3 regions of the Pseudodesulfovibrio indicus genome follow, and region 1 is predicted to be linked to each of the others. Evidence: predicted binding sites of a transcription regulator. Region 1 holds the regulator's gene; each other region holds the start of a gene.

Region 1 (5,709 bases):
TGTCTGTTTTTCGTGCTGGCGCTGACCGCGCTGCTGGTCCCCGTCTCCGCCGTCGCCCAGGACTGGGGCGAGGTGCGCGAGGCCACGGTCAACCTCAACGTGCGCAGCAAGCCGGACCGCTCCGGCGAGCACGTCCTCACCCTGACCAAGGGCGAACGGGTGCGCACGGACTTCGCCACGGACGGCTGGGTGGCCATTTTCCGGCTCGACCAGGCGGACCGCGACGAGACCAAGGCCCTGGGCTACGCCAACGCCAAGTTCCTCAAGGTCGTGCCAGCCGAAGCCGTTGTCGCTGCAAAGCCCGAACCCCAGCCCGAACCCGCGCCTGTCGCGGTCGAGTCCGGGGAAGGGGAGGTCAAGGCCGAGGTGGCCGCGACGCCGCCGCCCGCGCCCGTCCAGGCGGGCACGGACCCGAACCGGCTTCCGGTGAAGATCACCTCCGACCGCATGGTCTACGACGAGTCCGGCAAGGTCGTGTCCTTCGTGGGCAACGTGGTGGCCGAGCACGGCGAGCTGACCCTGTGGGCCGACAAGCTCTCCGCCTACCTCTCGGACAAGGATAAAAAGAAGTTTTCCGCCGACAGCGTGGACCGCATCGTGGCCGAGGGCAATGTCCGGGCCAAGAAGGGGACCACCGAAGGGTCCTGCGGCAAGCTGACCTACTTCGTCGGCCCCCAGCTGCTCAAGATGGAGCAGAGCCCGCTGCTTCAGGACGGCCCCAATTCCCTGACCGGCGAAGTGATCAACTTCCACGTCCGGGACAACCGGTCCGAGGTCATCGGCGGCGACCAGCGGGTCAAGGCGATCTTCGTTGCTCCCGGCAGCATGAAGGTGCAGTAGATGGCCACCGGTCTTCGAGCCACGAACCTGTCCAAGCGGTACGGCCAGAAAGAGGTCGTGCACGGCATCGACATCGAGCTGAACAAGCGCGAGGTGGTCGGGCTGCTCGGCCCCAACGGCGCGGGCAAGACCACGACCTTCTACATGTTGGTGGGCATCGTGGCCCCGAACACCGGCCAGGTGGTCCTGGGGGACGAGGTCCTGACCGGCAGGCCGCTCCACGAGCGGGCCAGGCTCGGCGTCAGCTACCTGCCCCAGGAGAGTTCCATCTTCAAGAAGCTGACCGTGCGTCAGAACCTGGAGATCATCCTCGAGCAGACGGCCATGAATTCGCGCCGACAGCGGGCCAGGGCGGATGAATTGATGGAGATGTTCACCATCACCAAGCTGGCGGACCAGGCTGCCATGTTCCTGTCCGGCGGCGAGCGGCGGCGCCTCGAGATCGCCCGCGCCCTGATCCTCGACCCGCAGTTCATCCTCCTGGACGAGCCGTTCGCGGGCATCGACCCCATCGCGGTCATCGACATCCAGGAGATTATCTCGGTGCTCAAGTCCATGGACATCGGCATCCTGATTTCGGACCACAACGTTCGTGAAACGTTGAATATCTGCGATCGCGCCTATCTCGTCTACGAGGGCACGGTCATCCTCGAAGGGTCGCCGGAGGAAATCGTCAAATCGAGCCGGGCCAGGCAGATTTACCTGGGCGAAGACTTCCGGCTCTAGCCGCGAAACCGCGCATTTTTTGCGCTTTCCGGATTTACACGGTTCCCAAAGGTTGGTACACTTTTTTCATACTCGCGTATATCCGCTGGATTATTAATGGAAACAGGACGTTAACACAATTGTGTTGCGTCCTTTTCTTGCATGTGGCATAGTTGAACCGAAAAAAACTTCCCGCAGCCGGGAAAAAAGTAAAAATATCCGGCGAGCGATATTGTGAAACCGTAAAGCGAGCAGGGAATCATGGGATTGGAACTTCGGCAACAGCTCAAGCTCACACAGCAACTGGTCATGACGCCTCAGTTGCAGCAGGCCATCAAGCTGCTGCAGCTCTCCCGTCTGGAGCTGCTGGAAACGGTACAGCAGGAACTATTGGAAAATCCGTTCCTGGATGAGACCGAGCCCGAGGTGGAACCGCAGGAAACGCCCGACCCACGGGAAGTCCTGACCGAGGCCCAGGCCGAGGAAGAGCTGGTCCGCACCGCCGATTGGGAAAACTATCTCGGCGAATTTTCCTCGACCTCCAAGCAGGCCCTGTCCCGGGACTCCGAGATTCCGGAGGAGGGGATGTCGTTCGAAGCGCGCCTTGCCTCCAAGCCTTCGCTGGAAGGCCACGTCACCTGGCAGATGCGGCTTTCGGATTTCACGGAGCACGAAGTGGCCATCGGCGAGGTCATCCTCGGCAACATCGATTCCAACGGCTATCTCCAGGCCTCCATGGAGGAGCTGACCTCCATGATTCAGGCCACCGACGAAGAGGTGGAGTCGGTCCTGATGCGCATACAGCGCCTGGACCCCGTGGGCGTGGCCGCCCGTTCCCCCCAGGAGTGCCTGCTGGTTCAGATGGAAGTCCTGGGCTACGACGATCCGACCCTGGTCTCCCTGGTGCGCGACCACCTGGAAGACCTGGAGAAGAACCGCTACAAGCCGCTGGCCCGCAAGTTCAAGATCACCATGGAAGAGCTCAAGGACTACCTCGACACGATCCAGACGCTCGACCCCATGCCCGGCGCCAGCTTCTCCAGCACCGAGCCGCACTACGTCTCGCCCGACGTCTTCGTCTACAAGTATGGCGAGGACTTCGTCATCATCCTCAACGAGGACGGGCTGCCCCGTTTGCAGATGAACAGCTTCTACATGGATTCCATGAAGGGCGCGGCGGACAAGGAGAAGGAATATTTCCAGGAAAAGATGCGTTCCGCCGCATGGTTGATGAAAAGTCTGTACCAGCGGCAGCGAACCCTGTATAAAGTAGTCGAGTCCATTGTCGGCTTTCAACGGGGGTTCTTCGAGGAAGGCGTGACAAAGCTCAAACCCTTGATCCTCAAGGAGGTCGCGGAAGACATCGAGATGCACGAATCCACCGTGAGCCGGATCACGACCAACAAGTACGTTTCAACCCCCCACGGCATCTACGAGTTGAAGTTTTTCTTCAACTCCGCCCTGGACCTGAACGACGGTTCCCAGGTGGGCTCGGAGAGCGTGAAAGCGCTCATCAAGCAGATGATCGCGGATGAAGACACGAAGAAACCGCTCAGCGATGAACGGATCGGCGAGATCCTCAAGGAGAAACTTGACGTGAACATCGCCAGGCGCACGGTCGCCAAGTACCGTTCGGCAATGGGTATTGCTTCGTCATCCAAGCGCAAGCAGTATTTCTAGTCTGCTTGCCGGACACACAACCAGGAGGCAGCGTATGAACATCAGCTTCACTTTCAAGAACTTTGAGCCGTCCGATCACCTCAAGGGTTACGCTGAAAAGCGTTTTGAAAAGGTTGCGAAGTACGTTTCCGATGCGGAAGCAGATCTCCAGGTGAACCTGCTGGTCGAGAAGTTCCGCCACAAGGCGGACGTGATCCTCAACTCGGATCGCATTCACATCTCGGCCTACGAGGACTCCGAGGATATGTATTCCACCATCGACATGGTCCTGGACAAGCTGGAAGCCCAGCTTCGCAAGATGCGCGAGAAGATGAAGAACCGCCCCAGACAGGCGCGTCCCAATAAGATGGTGCAGATGAACTACATCTCCTTCGATGAGATCGGAGCCGGAGCGGCCCCGACCATCGTCGGCACCGACGCATACGAGCCCAAGCCCATGTCCGTGGACGAGGCCGCCATGCAGCTGGATGCCCTGGAGAACGAGTTCCTGGTCTTCCGCAACGCGGAAACCGAAGGCGTCAACGTTATCTACAAGAGAAAGAACGGCGATTACGGCCTCATCGACCCCGGAAACTAAGCATGAAACTCAGTGATTACCTGGCGAAGGAACTGATCCTTCCCGAGCTGCAGTCCGAGACCAAGTCGGACGTACTCAATGAACTGGTCGCCCCCCTGGGCGAGATATATCCCGAGATGGACACGGACCTAGCGGTCCGTGTCCTTCTCGATCGCGAGCGCCTCGGCTCCACCGGCATCGGCGACGGTATCGCCATCCCCCACGGCAAGCTGGAGAACCTGGAAAAGGTCATGGTCGTGGTCGGGCGAAGCCGAAAAGGAGTCGAGTTCGAAGCCCTGGACCACAGCCCGTGCGGCATCTTCTTCCTGGTCCTGGCCCCGGAACAGGTGGCGGGCATGCACTTGCGCGTGCTGGCCCAGATCTCCCGGCTGCTCAAGGACGAGGAGTTCCGCAAGGCGTTTCTCGCGGCCGACGGGTTCGACGGCCTCTGGTCACTCCTCAAGGACGTCTAAAACCCGGCAGGCCGTTTTGACCCCGACAAATCCCTTTCCCGTCGTCATCGTCACCGGGCTCTCCGGTTCCGGGAAGTCCACCGCCCTCAGGGTGTTCGAGGACCTGGGATTCTTCTGCATCGACGGGCTGCCCTGCGAGATGTCGCCCAAGCTGGCGGACCTGATCCTCAAGTTCGACACCAAGTATCGCGGGTTGGCGCTCGGCATGGACCTGCGCCAGTTCGAGTTCGTCAACGGCTGGGACGAGGCGTTGCAGGGATTCGCCGATCTCGGCATCCTGCCCCAGGTGGTCTACCTGGAGGCCAAGATGGGCGAGCTGGTGCGGCGCTATGCCACCACGCGGCGGCCCCACCCGTTGGAGAGCCGCAACCTCGGCCTGGAGCAGGCGCTCGAGATGGAGCGCGAGCTGCTCGAACCGGTCCGCTTGGCCGCGGCCCTGGTCATCGACACCACGCATTATTCCATCCACGACCTGCGCCGGGTGATCCAGACCAAGTGGTCGGCCATCGAGGAGGCGGGGAAGGGGATGCGCGTTCATATCATCACCTTCGGCTTCAAGTACGGCGTGCCGTCCGAGGCTGACCTGGTCTTCGACCTCCGCTTTTTGCCCAACCCCTATTTCGACGAGAACCTCCGGCCCCTTTCCGGCCTGGACAAGGCGATCTCCGATTACGTCCTGGACAACCCGGTGGGGGAGGGGTTCATGCAGCACCTGCTCGATTTTCTGACCTACACCCTGCCGCTCTATGCGGACGAAGGGCGGTACCGGATCACCCTCGCACTGGGCTGCACCGGAGGACGCCACCGGTCCGTTTCCGTGGCCGAGTCAGTGCTGGCATCCCTGAAGAAAAAAGGGTATACGGCAACGATTGAACATCGACACATGGAACTCGGCTAGACATGGCGGCACAGACTGAAAAGAAGAACGTTCCCATCGGCGTAGTCCTGGTCACCCACGGCACACTCGGCGAGACCCTGCTCAGGGCCGCGGAAATGGTCATGGGTGCGCAGGAAAACTGCATCGCCATCGGCGTGGACGTGAACAAGGGCGTGGACGAGACCCTGGAGGCCGTGCGCAAGGCGATCCAGTCCGTGGAGAAGGGCAACGGCGTCGTGGCTCTGACCGATCTCTTCGGCGGTTCGCCCACCACCATGTCCCTGTCATTGATGAAGTCCGAGAACCTGGAGGTCATCACCGGGGTCAACCTGCCCATGCTGGTGGCCACCCTCCAGTCCCGCACCATGAAGCTGCCCGCACTGGCCGAGAAGGCCATGGAAGCAGGGCAGCAGGGCATCAAGGTCGCAGGGGCGATGCTGCGCAGAAAAGCAAAAAAGTAGGGTGCCCGCCGTGTTTCTCGTTCGCATAGACAACCGCCTGATTCACGGCCAGATCATCGAAACATGGCTGCCCTACACCGGAGCCAAGTCCGTCATCGTCGCCAACGACGACCTCGC
Region 2 (5,709 bases), 970 kb from region 1:
CCTAGATCGAACAGCGCAGCTCGCCGAAGGGGCTGGCCAGCTGGGGCAGGTACGGCTCCGCGAAGAAGACGTGGCCGACCCTGGGCAGCACCGTGGGGGCGCTGTCCGGGTTCGTCCGGATGGACACTTCCTTTTTCCCGAAACAGACGGTCATGGGGACCACTTCCCTGTCGGAGTCGCCGCACAGGCTCTCCCGGTATTCCGGGATGAAGCTCTCGTGGTGACCGTCGGGGTGGACCACGGTCAGCCGGGTCAGGGTGGTGACCGCTTGCGCGACCTTGCCGTCCTCGTCGAAGACCAGCGAGTTCCGGTCGCCGTTGACGCCCACGGCGTCGGGATCGAACACGGTCATCTCCCCCGCCGGGGTGGGCACGGAGAGCGGCTTGGCAGGTTCCAGGCTGGCGACCTTGCCCTCGCGGGTGAAGCTCACGCCGATGCGCGTTTCCACCGGACCGGCCGGGGTGGGGACCGAGATGGTCTCGCCGGGCCACAAGGTCAGGCTGCGCATGATGCGGTTGTCGTGGAAGCTGACCGACAGGATTCGCGCCCGGACCAGGCCGAAGGGCGTGGTCAGAGTCAGCACTTCGGCCAGCCCGGCCTCGTCCTCCTGGCTCCAGTAGCCGGAGAGCTTGCCGTTCAGCGGAAAGATGCGGCTGATGGTCCCGTTTTCGTGAAAGGAGACCAGCTCCGCCGGGATGTCGCCCGCCGGCGTGGCGATGACGGTCTGCGTCTCCAGGGGCACGGATTTCAGCGCCCCGGACGGATGGTACTCCACGGGCAGGATTTCCCGCTTGCGCAGGTCGTCGTCCGTATACTGGGGAATCAGGTCACCGTACTGCGTGGATATGGTCTGCATGAAAGCCTCTCTTGGAAGGTTGGAAACCGGGGCATTGCCGGGCGCGGGGTGTCCGGGCGACGGGCACGGTCCGGCCCATCACTCCCTGCCGCCCGATGAACAGCAGGGCCGCGTAGCTGACGATCATCAGGGCCAGGGAGAGGAGTCCCGCCTGGCCGTATTCCAGAGATTCGGTGTGCTCGAAGATGGCGATGGAGGCCACCTTGGTCCGTCCGGGGATGGACCCGCCGAGCATGAGCGCCACGCCGAACTCGCCCACGGTGTGCGCGAAGATCAGAGCCGCCGAGGCCGTGATGCCGCCCCTGGCGTTGGGCAGGATGACGTGGAGGAATGCCTGGCCGTGGGACATGCCGGAGCAGCGGGCCGCCTCGACGATGCCGGGGTCGACCTTTTCGAAGGCCGCGCGCATGGGCAGTACCCCGAAGGGCAGGGAATAGACCAGTGAACCCAGCACCAGGCCGGTGAAGGAAAAGGGCAGGGGGAAGCCGAACAGCGACTCGAAGGCCGCACCCAGCGGCGAACCGGGGTTCATGACCATGAGCAGGCCGAACCCCAGGACCGTGGGCGGCAGGACCATGGGCAGGTTGCACGCCGCCTCGATGTACCGCTTGCCCGGCGTGTCGGAGACCGCCAGCCAGTATGCGAGCGGCATGCACAGGGCGAGCAGCGCGGGCGTGACCGCCAGGGCCAGCTTGCCGGTCACGGACAGGGCGACGAAATCCATCCGGCTACCTGCCGAGGGCCGAGATGACGGGTGCGGGAACGGCGGCTTGCGCCAACCGGGCCGGGACGGCGTCGGTGTAGGCCGTGGTGGACAGGAAACAGAGCCACAGGCAGACGTAGAACAGCTTCTTGAACATGCTCCCTCCTAGTTCTTGATCAGCTTGGTCAGTTCGCTCCCGGTCAGGGGGCGCTCCAGTTCCCAGGATAATTTCCTCACTTCATGGACAAGGGCCGAGAGTCCCTGTTCCGTAAGGTCGAGGCCGTGATCGGCGAGCGCGTGGCGGATTGCCGCTCGCCCACTTTTCCCGCCAACCGCGACCATCCGGTCAGCGCCGACGCGGGAGGGGTCGTACGGCTCGAAAAGCGCAGGCGACTTGCTGAGGGCGTGCGCGTGAAGGCCGGATTCGCAAGCGAAAATGTCCTTGCCGAGAACCGGCTTGGTACGGGGAATCGGCACCCCGGCAGCCTGAGAAACGAAATGGCAGAGGTCGCGAAGGTTCTCAACGTGGTACGCATGGCTTTCCTCCTTGAGGGTCAGATAGGCGGCCAGCTCTTCGGTGGCGGCGATGCCGGATCGCTCGCCGATACCGAGCAGGCTGGCGTCGGCGTAGCGCACTCCGCTCTGGAGCGCGGTGACGGCGTTGGCGGTGGCCATGCCGAAGTCGTCGTGACAGTGCACGGCCAGGTCGATGGAGAGTTCCCCGGCGAAGGCGGCCGCCAGCTCGGCGGTCCGCAGCGGGGTGAGCAGCCCCAGGGAATCGGACAGGCGGACGCGGGACGCGCCGACGTCCTGGGCCAGCCGGGCCGCCTTGAGGGCAAAGTCCGCGTCGGCCCTGGAGAGGTCCTCCAGGCCGACCGAGACGTAGCGGATACCGAGGAGCCCGGCCGCGAGAACGGTGCGGGCCAGGCGTTCGAGCAGCCCCTCGCGGTCGGTTCCCAGGCGGTTTTCAATGTGCAGGTCGGAGACCGGGACCCCGATGTTGATGCGGTCAACGCCCAACCCGGCGGCCTTGCGGATGTCCGCCTCGCGGCAGGGGGACCACACGGACAGGGCGGTTTCGCCCCGTCTCGCCCGGACCCGGCCGACCAGTTCGGCCAGCCCTTCCTGGCCGACCCAGCCGAGCTCGATCTCGTCCACGCCTACGGACAGCAGGCCGGTGACGATCCGTTCCCGCGCTTCCATGGAGAAATAGGCGCCGAAGAGCTGCGCCCCTTCTCTGAGTGTGGTGTCGATCAACATGTCGTTTGTATCCTCTGTATGGTTGCGAAAACTTCTGAACAACCATGAGCAGGAACGATGCCAAATGGTGTATTTTGCTTAATGCATCGAATTTACATGATATTTTTGTTGACGTAAAAGAGAGGGAATTACCTACGTTTTTGTAGGCTGCAACACTTGTGTCGGCTCCGGCTGTGCGGACCTACACTTTTCGTAGGTAACGCCCGATCTGTAGGTTTTACTAGATTCTCCATGATTCCGGTAGGTTGAAGTGTGGTTTGCGGTTTGGCACACCCTTTGCCTTAGGGACTTCATCTTTCGCAAACAAACCCATGGAGGAGAAATCATGAGGAAAGTAGCAATTTACGGAAAGGGCGGCATCGGAAAGTCCACCACCACGCAGAACACCGTCGCTGGTCTGGCCGAAATGGGCCGCAAGGTCATGGTTGTCGGTTGCGATCCCAAGGCGGATTCCACCCGCCTGCTGCTCGGCGGCCTGGCCCAGAAGTCCGTCCTGGACACCCTGCGCGAGGAAGGCGAGGACGTGGAGCTGGGCGACATCCGCAAGCCCGGCTTCGGCGGCACCTGGTGTGTTGAGTCCGGCGGCCCGGAACCCGGCGTCGGCTGCGCCGGTCGCGGCATCATCACTTCCATCAACATGCTTGAGTCCCTGGGCGCCTACGAGGAGTCCGAAGGTCTCGACTACGCCTTCTACGACGTTCTCGGCGACGTTGTCTGCGGCGGATTCGCCATGCCCATCCGCGACGGCAAGGCCCAGGAAATCTACATCGTCTGCTCCGGCGAGATGATGGCCATGTACGCCGCCAACAACATCTGCAAGGGCATCATGAAGTACGCCGAGTCCGGCGGTGTCCGTCTGGGCGGCCTGATCTGCAACTCCCGCAACACCGACCGCGAGGCCGACCTGATCACCGAGCTGGCCTCCAAGCTGGGCACCCAGATGATCTACTTCGTGCCCCGCGACAACGACGTGCAGCGCGCCGAGATCAACCGCAAGACCGTCATCGAATGGGACGGCTCCGTCCCGCAGGCCGACGAATACCGCGGCCTGGCCAAAGCCATCGACGGCAACGAGATGTTCGTCATCCCGACCCCGCTGGAAATCGAAGAGCTCGAACAGCTCCTCCTCGACTACGGCATCATGGAAGCCTAGTCCCCCGACTCGAACAACCGGTCCAAAGGCCTGTTTCGAAAGCGCGGGACCCCGGAAGATTCCGCGCTCACAGGGGAGAACCATCCCCGACAACAGGCGGACGAAAAGCGGCTTAAGCAATCAAAGTCCAACAATAAAGAAGAGATAGGAGAGAGCGAAAATGATGATCATGGTACGAGCAATTGTGCGGCCCGAGAAAGCGGATGAGGTTCTGGCGTCTTTGATGGACAACGGTTTTCCCGCAGTCACCAAGTACTCCGTCGCCGGTCGAGGCAAGCAGCGCGGCATCAAGATCGGTGAGGTCACCTACGACGAGATCCCGAAGACCATGCTGATGTGCGTCGTCAAAGCCGCGGACAAGGACTTCGTCATCGCCACCATCATGGACGCGGCCCGCTCCGGTTCCAAGGGCGCGTTCGGCGACGGCAAGATCTTCGTCTCCCCGGTGGAGGACGTCTACACCATCAGTTCCGGCGTGTGCGACACCGCCGCAGCTTCCGAGGAGGCCGCGTAATGAAGGAAGTCATCGCAGTCGTGCGCATGAACATGATGAACCAGACCAAGGCCGCTCTGACCAAGGCCGGCGTGGACGCCTTCTTCGCCCACGCCGCCGAGGGACGCGGCAAGGGGTTCGTCAATGCCGCCGTCGTCGAAGGCGTGGAGAGCGGTTACGAAGAAGCCGCCGAAGTGCTGGGCGAGAAGGGCAAGTTGTATCCCAAGCGCATGGTCACGGTAGTGGTCCCGGACGACATGGTGGAAGACGTGGTCGACGCCATCACCGCAGTGAATCAGACCGGTAAGCCGGGCGACGGCAAGATCTTTGTCCTGCCCGTGGGTGACGCCGTCCGCGTCAGAACCGCCGAAACCGGTGCAAAGGCCATATCCTAGGGCCGCATAAGGAGTATTGAGAATGGCCAAGACGAAGAAAGTGGTGCAGCTCATGCCGACCGACATCAAGGAAGAGCTTCTGAAGAAGTATCCTCCCAAGGTCGCCCGCAAGCGCGCACAGCAGATAATGATCAACGAAGCCACGGAGTCCGAGGCGCCGCCCGAGATTCTGGCGAACGTCCGCACCATTCCGGGCATCATCACCATGCGCGGCTGCACCTACGCAGGCTGCAAGGGCGTCATCATGGGCCCCACCCGCGACATCGTGAACATCACCCACGGCCCCATCGGCTGCGGATTCTACTCCTGGCTCACCCGCCGCAACCAGACGGATGCGGGCACCGACGGTGAGAACTACATGCCCTACTGTTTCTCCACGGACATGCAGGACCAGGACATCATCTTCGGCGGCGAGAAGAAGCTCGCGGCCGCCATCCAGGAGGCCTACGACCTCTTCCATCCCAAGGGCATCTGCATCTTCGCCACCTGCCCGGTGGGGTTGATCGGCGACGACATCCACGCCGTGGCCAAGAAGATGAAGGCCAAGTTCGGCGACTGCAACGTCTTCGCCTTCTCCTGTGAAGGGTACAAGGGCGTTTCCCAGTCCGCCGGTCACCACATCGCCAACAACCAGGTCTTCAGCCACCTTGTCGGCGAGAACGAGACCCCCAAGGAAGGCAAGTACAAGATCAACCTCCTCGGCGAGTACAACATCGGCGGCGACGGTTTCGAGATCGACCGCATCCTCAAGAAGTGCGGGATCACCAACATCTCGACCTTCTCCGGCAACTCGACCTACGACCAGTTCGCCTCCGCCCAGCACGCCGACCTGAACACCGTCATGTGCCA
Region 3 (5,709 bases), 1.3 Mb from region 1:
GATGGCGAAAACGGCGGACAGGGACGCAACAGCCAGCCACGCCCCTATCCGCACCGTCGGGATTCGTTGTTTCATGCTACTCGGCGTTGACGTATTCGGGGCTGATCAGCTTGTCCACGTCCACGTCTTCGGTGATGATGCCCTTGGACTTCCAGAAGGTGATGGCGCGCTCGGCGACCTCGTAGATGCTGTTGGCCTGGGCCTTGTCGAAGAACGCCTTGTTGTCGTCCTTGCCGATGAAGGTCACGCCCGAGGCCATGTCGGCCATTTCCTGGGTCTCCAGGGCCATGGCCTTGGCCATGATCTCGTTGCCCTTGTCCGCGTTCTGGCCGTACCAGGCGATGGCCTGGTTCCAGCACTTGGTCATCTTGGCCGGCACCTCGGGGTGCGCCTTGACGAAGTCGCCGTTCAGGACGAACACGTCCACGATGGTCTTGGGCATCTCCTTGGAGGAGACCAGCACGTGGCCGCCGTCGCGCTGGCTTGCGTTGCTCAGCCAGGGCTCCCAGGACACGGCGGCGTCGATGGAGCCGGCCACGAAGGCCGCGCCCGCGTCGGAAGCGCCCATCTCGGTGATGTTGATGTCCTTCTCGTCCACGCCGTTCTTGGCCAGGATGGAAAGGAAGAAGAAATAGGAGGTGGAGGACTTGTCCAGCCCCACGGTCTTGCCCTTGAGATCGGCCACGGTCTTGATCTCGCCGGAGGCGATCACGCCGTCGCCGCCCGAGGACTCGTCCATGGCGAAGACCACGACCTCGGGAGTGCCCTTGGCGTAATGGATGACCTCGCGGTCGAGCACGTTGCCCAGGCCGTCGATGTTGCCGGAAGCGAGGGCGGCGGCGTACTGGGCCTCATCCTCGATGATGACCAGGTCCACGTCCAGCCCTTCCTTTTCGAAATAGCCGAGTTCCTTGGCGATATACAGCGGGCCGTAGCCGACCCAGGTGGCGTGGGCCACCTTCACCGGCGTACCGGCAAAAGCGGTGGAAGCACAGAGAAGCAGCGCGCAGGCCAACAGGACAAAACGTTTCATGATATCCCCCTCCAGGGCGTTCAGGACGGGAAATCCCCCTTGGGCGGGCGTCGCAGGACCCTCTCCATGCCCGTATCCACCCGGATTTCCTACATTCCACATTTAATGTTACACTAGATAGTCCACTTCGCGGCCACACGCAACATTTTCCAGCGGGAGTACAATCCCCGGAAACGCAGGCCTGGCGTCGCTCCCAACCCCCGGCCGCCCTTTGACATGCAGGCCGCCCTCCCCTTCCACTTCAGGACGGGCAGCGAAAAAAACAAAGCCCCCGGACACCCGTCCGGGGGCTTGTTCCGCCCTATGGCCGCGCGGGGAACCGCGTCAGCCCTTCTTGACCACCGAGGTCTTGAGCAGCATGGCCCCGAATCCCGGAATCTTGCAGGAGATGTCGTGGACCCCGTCCTCGGGCTCGATCAGCCGGATATTCTTGACCTTGGTCCCCTTCTTGATGGGGCCGGACGCGCCCTTGACCTTCAGGTCCTGGGTCACGACGACCGTGTCGCCGTCCACCAGGACTGTGCCGTTCACGTCCTTGTACACCTTTTCCTGAACGTCCCCGTCCTGAAATTCGTGGCTGCACTCCGGACAGACGAACAGGGTCCCGTCGGAATACACGTACTCGCAATTGCACTTCGGACAGTTCGGTATATTTTCCATTACTTCCCAACCAGTTAGAGATTATCTTCACGGGTTCCCGCCAACGGGAGGCCTACCTATACACGCAACCCGCCCAAAGCACAAAAACCCCGCCGAGGACGGCCCGGAGCCGCCGGAACCGGCGGCGAACTGCAAACCGGACCTTCCAGCCCTCCCGCCCAACTGCAAAGCGAACTTTGCATACCGCAGCGGGAGGGAATCAGGAAACGACTTCAATTCCGACCAGTTACACAAACAAGGTCAAGTGGCCCGGTCCTTGCTCAAGGGGGGCCGACTGTTGTGTGCAATCGGTTCGCGCGCGCGGGCCATTTTCGAGAGTAACTTTTTTGGAGGAATGTTAGAATGGCAGAACAAGTCGTGGAGAAGAATTCCGAAGTCGTTGTCGACACGGCAAAGTCTTCGTGGTCCGATCTCTGGAAGAAAGAGGATTACTGGGCCATCTGGCTCGGCTTCGTCATCCTCATCGTCGGGGCCTTCATCTATTTCAACAACAAGCCCGCCGGGATGGAAGAGAAGTTCGCCGAGGCCAACGCCGTGATGACCGCCGAGGCCCAGCGCGCCCCGTTCAAGACCGTTGCCTGGTACGAGGCCCAGACCGCCAAGGAGAAGATCAAGGCCAAGAATCAGCCCATCGGCAAGAGCATCGCCAGCCTGATGGCCCATCCCAAGTCCTGGTCCACCAACCCGCTGGACGCCTTCATCCAGACCAGCGAGCAGGCCGAGGCCAAGAACGCCAAGGGCATGCCCAAGTACGAGGCCGCCAAGGCGGCCGCCGCCGAGGGCAAGGTTGCCGCGCTGGCCGCCCAGGCCAAGGCCGAGGCCGCGTCCTTCCAGAGCGCCGAGCTGAACGCCGAGGCGTCCTCCGCCATCGAGGCCTGGCTCAAGCTCCGCTCCAAGGCGTCCTCGGCCAAGAAGAAGATCGGCAACAAGCCGTACAACCTGTTCCCCGGCCTGATCGCCCTGTTCGTCGGCTTCGGGGCCATCTTCGCCCTGGGCATGCATTTCATCGACGGTGACAGCAAGCGGTTCCTGAAGGGCTTCGGCCTGGTCTTCGGAGTCAGCGTCCTGGCCTACATGATGGCCGGACAGGCGACCATGAAGCAGTACGGCATCGGCGACGCGGCCTGGGCCATCGCCATCGGCCTGATCATCTCCAACACCATCGGCACCCCCGACTGGGCCAAGAAGGCGCTGCAGGTCGAGTTCTTCATCAAGACCGGCCTGGTCCTGCTCGGCGCCGAGGTCCTCTTCAACAAGATCGTGGCCATCGGCATCCCCGGCATCTTCGTGGCCTGGGTGGTCACCCCCGTGGTGCTCATCACCACCTTCATCTTCGGCCAGAAGGTGATCAAGATGCCGTCCAAGACCCTGAACATGACCATCTCCGCCGACATGTCCGTGTGCGGCACCTCCGCCGCCATCGCCGCCGCCGCCGCGTGCAAGGCCAAGAAGGAGGAGCTGACCCTGGCCATCGGCCTGTCCCTGGTCTTCACCTCCATCATGATGGTGGTCATGCCCGCCATCATCAAGGCCACCGGCATGCCCTACATCCTGGGCGGCGCCTGGATGGGCGGCACCATCGACGCCACCGGGGCCGTGGCCGCCGCCGGCGCGTTCCTGTCCGAGAAGGCGCTTTACGTGGCCGCCACCATCAAGATGATCCAGAACGTGCTCATCGGCGTCACCGCCTTCGGCATCGCCATCTACTGGTGCACCAAGGTCGAATGCGTCGAGGGCCAGAAGGTCAGCGCCATGGAGATCTGGCACCGCTTCCCGAAATTCGTGCTGGGCTTCCTGACCGCGTCCGTGATCTTCTCCATCGCCTACTCGGTCCTCGGCTCCGACTCCGGCTTCACCATGGTAGACCAGGGCGTGCTGCGCGGCTTCTCCCGCCTGTTCCGCGGCTGGTTCTTCTGCCTGTCCTTTGCCGCCATCGGCCTGGCCACCAACTTCCGCGAGCTGAAGCACTACTTCAAGGGCGGCAAGCCGCTCATCCTGTACGTCTGCGGCCAGTCCCTCAACCTGGCCCTGACCCTGGCCATGGCGTACCTGATGTTCTACGTGGTCTTCCCCGACATCACTTCCAAGATATAACCCCGCAAAACCGGGAGGGGAGGCCGATCGGCCTCCCCTCTCCAAGGAGATAACGGCATGGAAAACCGTCCCCTGTTCCAGCGCCTTCTCGCACTGGCCTCAATCTGCTCCGTCATCTGGGTCTTCGCCTATGTGGCGGGCCCCATGCTGGTGAACGCCTCCCAGGATTTCAAGACCCTCGGGGACTTCATCGTCAGGGAAGACATCCAAACCGGGAAATTCTACTACACCGACCTGGAGCTGGTGGGCCACGCCGACCACAACGCCCGCTCCACCATGGAATACATGCCCACCGGGCCGGGACCGATGCCCAAGGGCCACGCTGCGGGCCAATAACGTGTTGCGGGGCCGGGGCTCAGCCGAGATCGCCGGGGTCGAACATGGCGGTGATGCGCCGCTCCAGCCCCATGATGTAGACCGCCGTGCGGCCCGTGGCCGTCAGGAAATAGCCGATCTGCTCCAGCTCGGACCGGCCCAGGCCGTAGAAACGGTAATAGAACAGGAACACGGCGGCCAGGGTCAGGCCGCACAGGAGGGTCATGGTCACGGTCGTGTTCAGCCGGAGGAACAGGGTTTCCCCGGAGATCCGCCCGCGAAGGAAGAGCACCACCAGGGCGACGGTGCGCAGCAGGCCGGTCCACGAACGGACGAACATGTCCGCCGTGGCAAACCCCACGAACAGGGCCGCTCCGAACAGCATGAGATTTCCCATACCGGCTCTCCCCGGGCGGGTTGGCCTTTTCCGCCCTATGCAGACCTTACGACCGGAAAGAAACCGCCGTCAAGGATAGCTTGACGGAAGCGGTTTCCATTCCCGATACTGGACGCCGATGAAACTCCCCAGACCCTACTCACTCCAGAGCCGATTCCTGGTCGGCCTGATCCTGGCCTCCGTGGCCATCGGCGGCCTGTTGTTCGCCGGTTTTTCCTACAACATGCGCCAGGTCCTCGAGCGCGAGGTCAACGACAAGGCGGCCATGGTCCTGGCCCAGGTGGACGCGGTCCAGCAGTACGTCCGCCGCATCCTCCGGCCCCGGATGTACGAGACCCTCAACGACACCTTCATCATCGAGGCCATGTCCTCGTCCTTCATCACCCGCAACATCATGGACGGGACCGCGGACAACAGCCCCACCAGCCACATCTACCGGCGGGTGGCCATCGGCGCGCGCAACCCCAAGTTCGAGGCCGACCAGCGGGAACGGGACCTGGTGGCCTTCTTCCGCGCCCACCCGGACCAAAAGCTCTGGCAGGGATACACCGACAGGGACGGGGTCGAGCACTTCGTCATGGCCCGCCCGGTGGTCTTCGCCAAGAGCTGCCTGCACTGCCACGGAAAGCCCGAGGACGCGCCGCAGGAGCTGATCGCCCTCTACGGCGACCGGGGGTTCGCCCATGCCGAGGACTCCATCGGCGGCGTGGACCTCGTCAGCCTGCCGGTCTCCGCATCGGTGGCGCACCTGCAGACCACCATCATGAGCTATCTCATGGTCTTCGCCATCGCGGCCCTCATCTACCTGGGGACCACGAACATCATCTTCAAGCGCATCGTGGCCAACAACATCCGTCTCCTGACCGCCAGCTTCAAGCGCAACTTCAGCGACGACAAGGGAATCGAACTGGTGCGCGAGCTGGAAAAGGGAGACGAGATCGGGCAGATGGTCAACGGCATCGAGAAGCTGGGCGACTATCTCTACGAGACGCGCGAACAGTTGCAGCACTACGCCAACGACCTGGAGGACATGGTCAGGGAGCGGACGGAAAAGCTGGCCAGCCAGGCCGAGGCCCGGTCCGCGGACGTCCGGCTCTTCGTCCGCCTGCTGGCCGGGTCCAGCCGCAGCGGCTCCAGGGGAGAGCTGTGGGCGGCCACCCTGCCCGACATCGTCGAGCGGTTCGACCTGGACCGGGCCGTGTACGTCTGC

The links. The regulator sigma-54, encoded in region 1, starts transcription at its own class of promoters, with help from an activator protein. The targets are predictions, from matches to a motif close to CTGGCACGGNNNNTGCTT.
Region 2: the regulator sigma-54 is predicted to act here: its motif matches at 2,866-2,883, upstream of AWY79_RS07515 (LeuA family protein).
Region 3: the regulator sigma-54 is predicted to act here: its motif matches at 1,938-1,955, upstream of AWY79_RS17605 (YeiH family protein).

Annotation. Positions count from the first base shown of each region.
Region 1 is NZ_CP014206.1:2,592,761-2,598,469, forward strand. Features, by position in the region: gene AWY79_RS11635 (LptA/OstA family protein) at 1-840, shown strand, start outside; gene lptB (LPS export ABC transporter ATP-binding protein) at 841-1,566, shown strand; gene rpoN (RNA polymerase factor sigma-54) at 1,807-3,225, shown strand; gene hpf (ribosome hibernation-promoting factor, HPF/YfiA family) at 3,260-3,802, shown strand; gene AWY79_RS11655 (PTS sugar transporter subunit IIA) at 3,805-4,254, shown strand; gene rapZ (RNase adapter RapZ) at 4,271-5,152, shown strand; gene AWY79_RS11665 (PTS sugar transporter subunit IIA) at 5,155-5,592, shown strand; gene AWY79_RS11670 (PTS sugar transporter subunit IIB) at 5,603-5,709, shown strand, end outside.
Region 2 is NZ_CP014206.1:1,620,861-1,626,569, forward strand. Features, by position in the region: gene AWY79_RS07505 (hypothetical protein) at 2-856, opposite strand; gene modB (molybdate ABC transporter permease subunit) at 828-1,580, opposite strand; gene AWY79_RS19530 (hypothetical protein) at 1,585-1,716, opposite strand; gene AWY79_RS07515 (LeuA family protein) at 1,725-2,819, opposite strand; gene nifH (nitrogenase iron protein) at 3,145-3,972, shown strand; gene AWY79_RS07525 (P-II family nitrogen regulator) at 4,133-4,486, shown strand; gene AWY79_RS07530 (P-II family nitrogen regulator) at 4,486-4,860, shown strand; gene nifD (nitrogenase molybdenum-iron protein alpha chain) at 4,883-5,709, shown strand, end outside.
Region 3 is NZ_CP014206.1:3,871,447-3,877,155, forward strand. Features, by position in the region: gene AWY79_RS17590 (ABC transporter permease) at 1-75, opposite strand, end outside; gene AWY79_RS17595 (ABC transporter substrate-binding protein) at 77-1,033, opposite strand; gene AWY79_RS17600 (zinc ribbon domain-containing protein YjdM) at 1,358-1,693, opposite strand; gene AWY79_RS17605 (YeiH family protein) at 2,036-3,787, shown strand; gene AWY79_RS17610 (hypothetical protein) at 3,845-4,123, shown strand; gene AWY79_RS17615 (hypothetical protein) at 4,143-4,499, opposite strand; gene AWY79_RS17620 (c-type heme family protein) at 4,618-5,709, shown strand, end outside.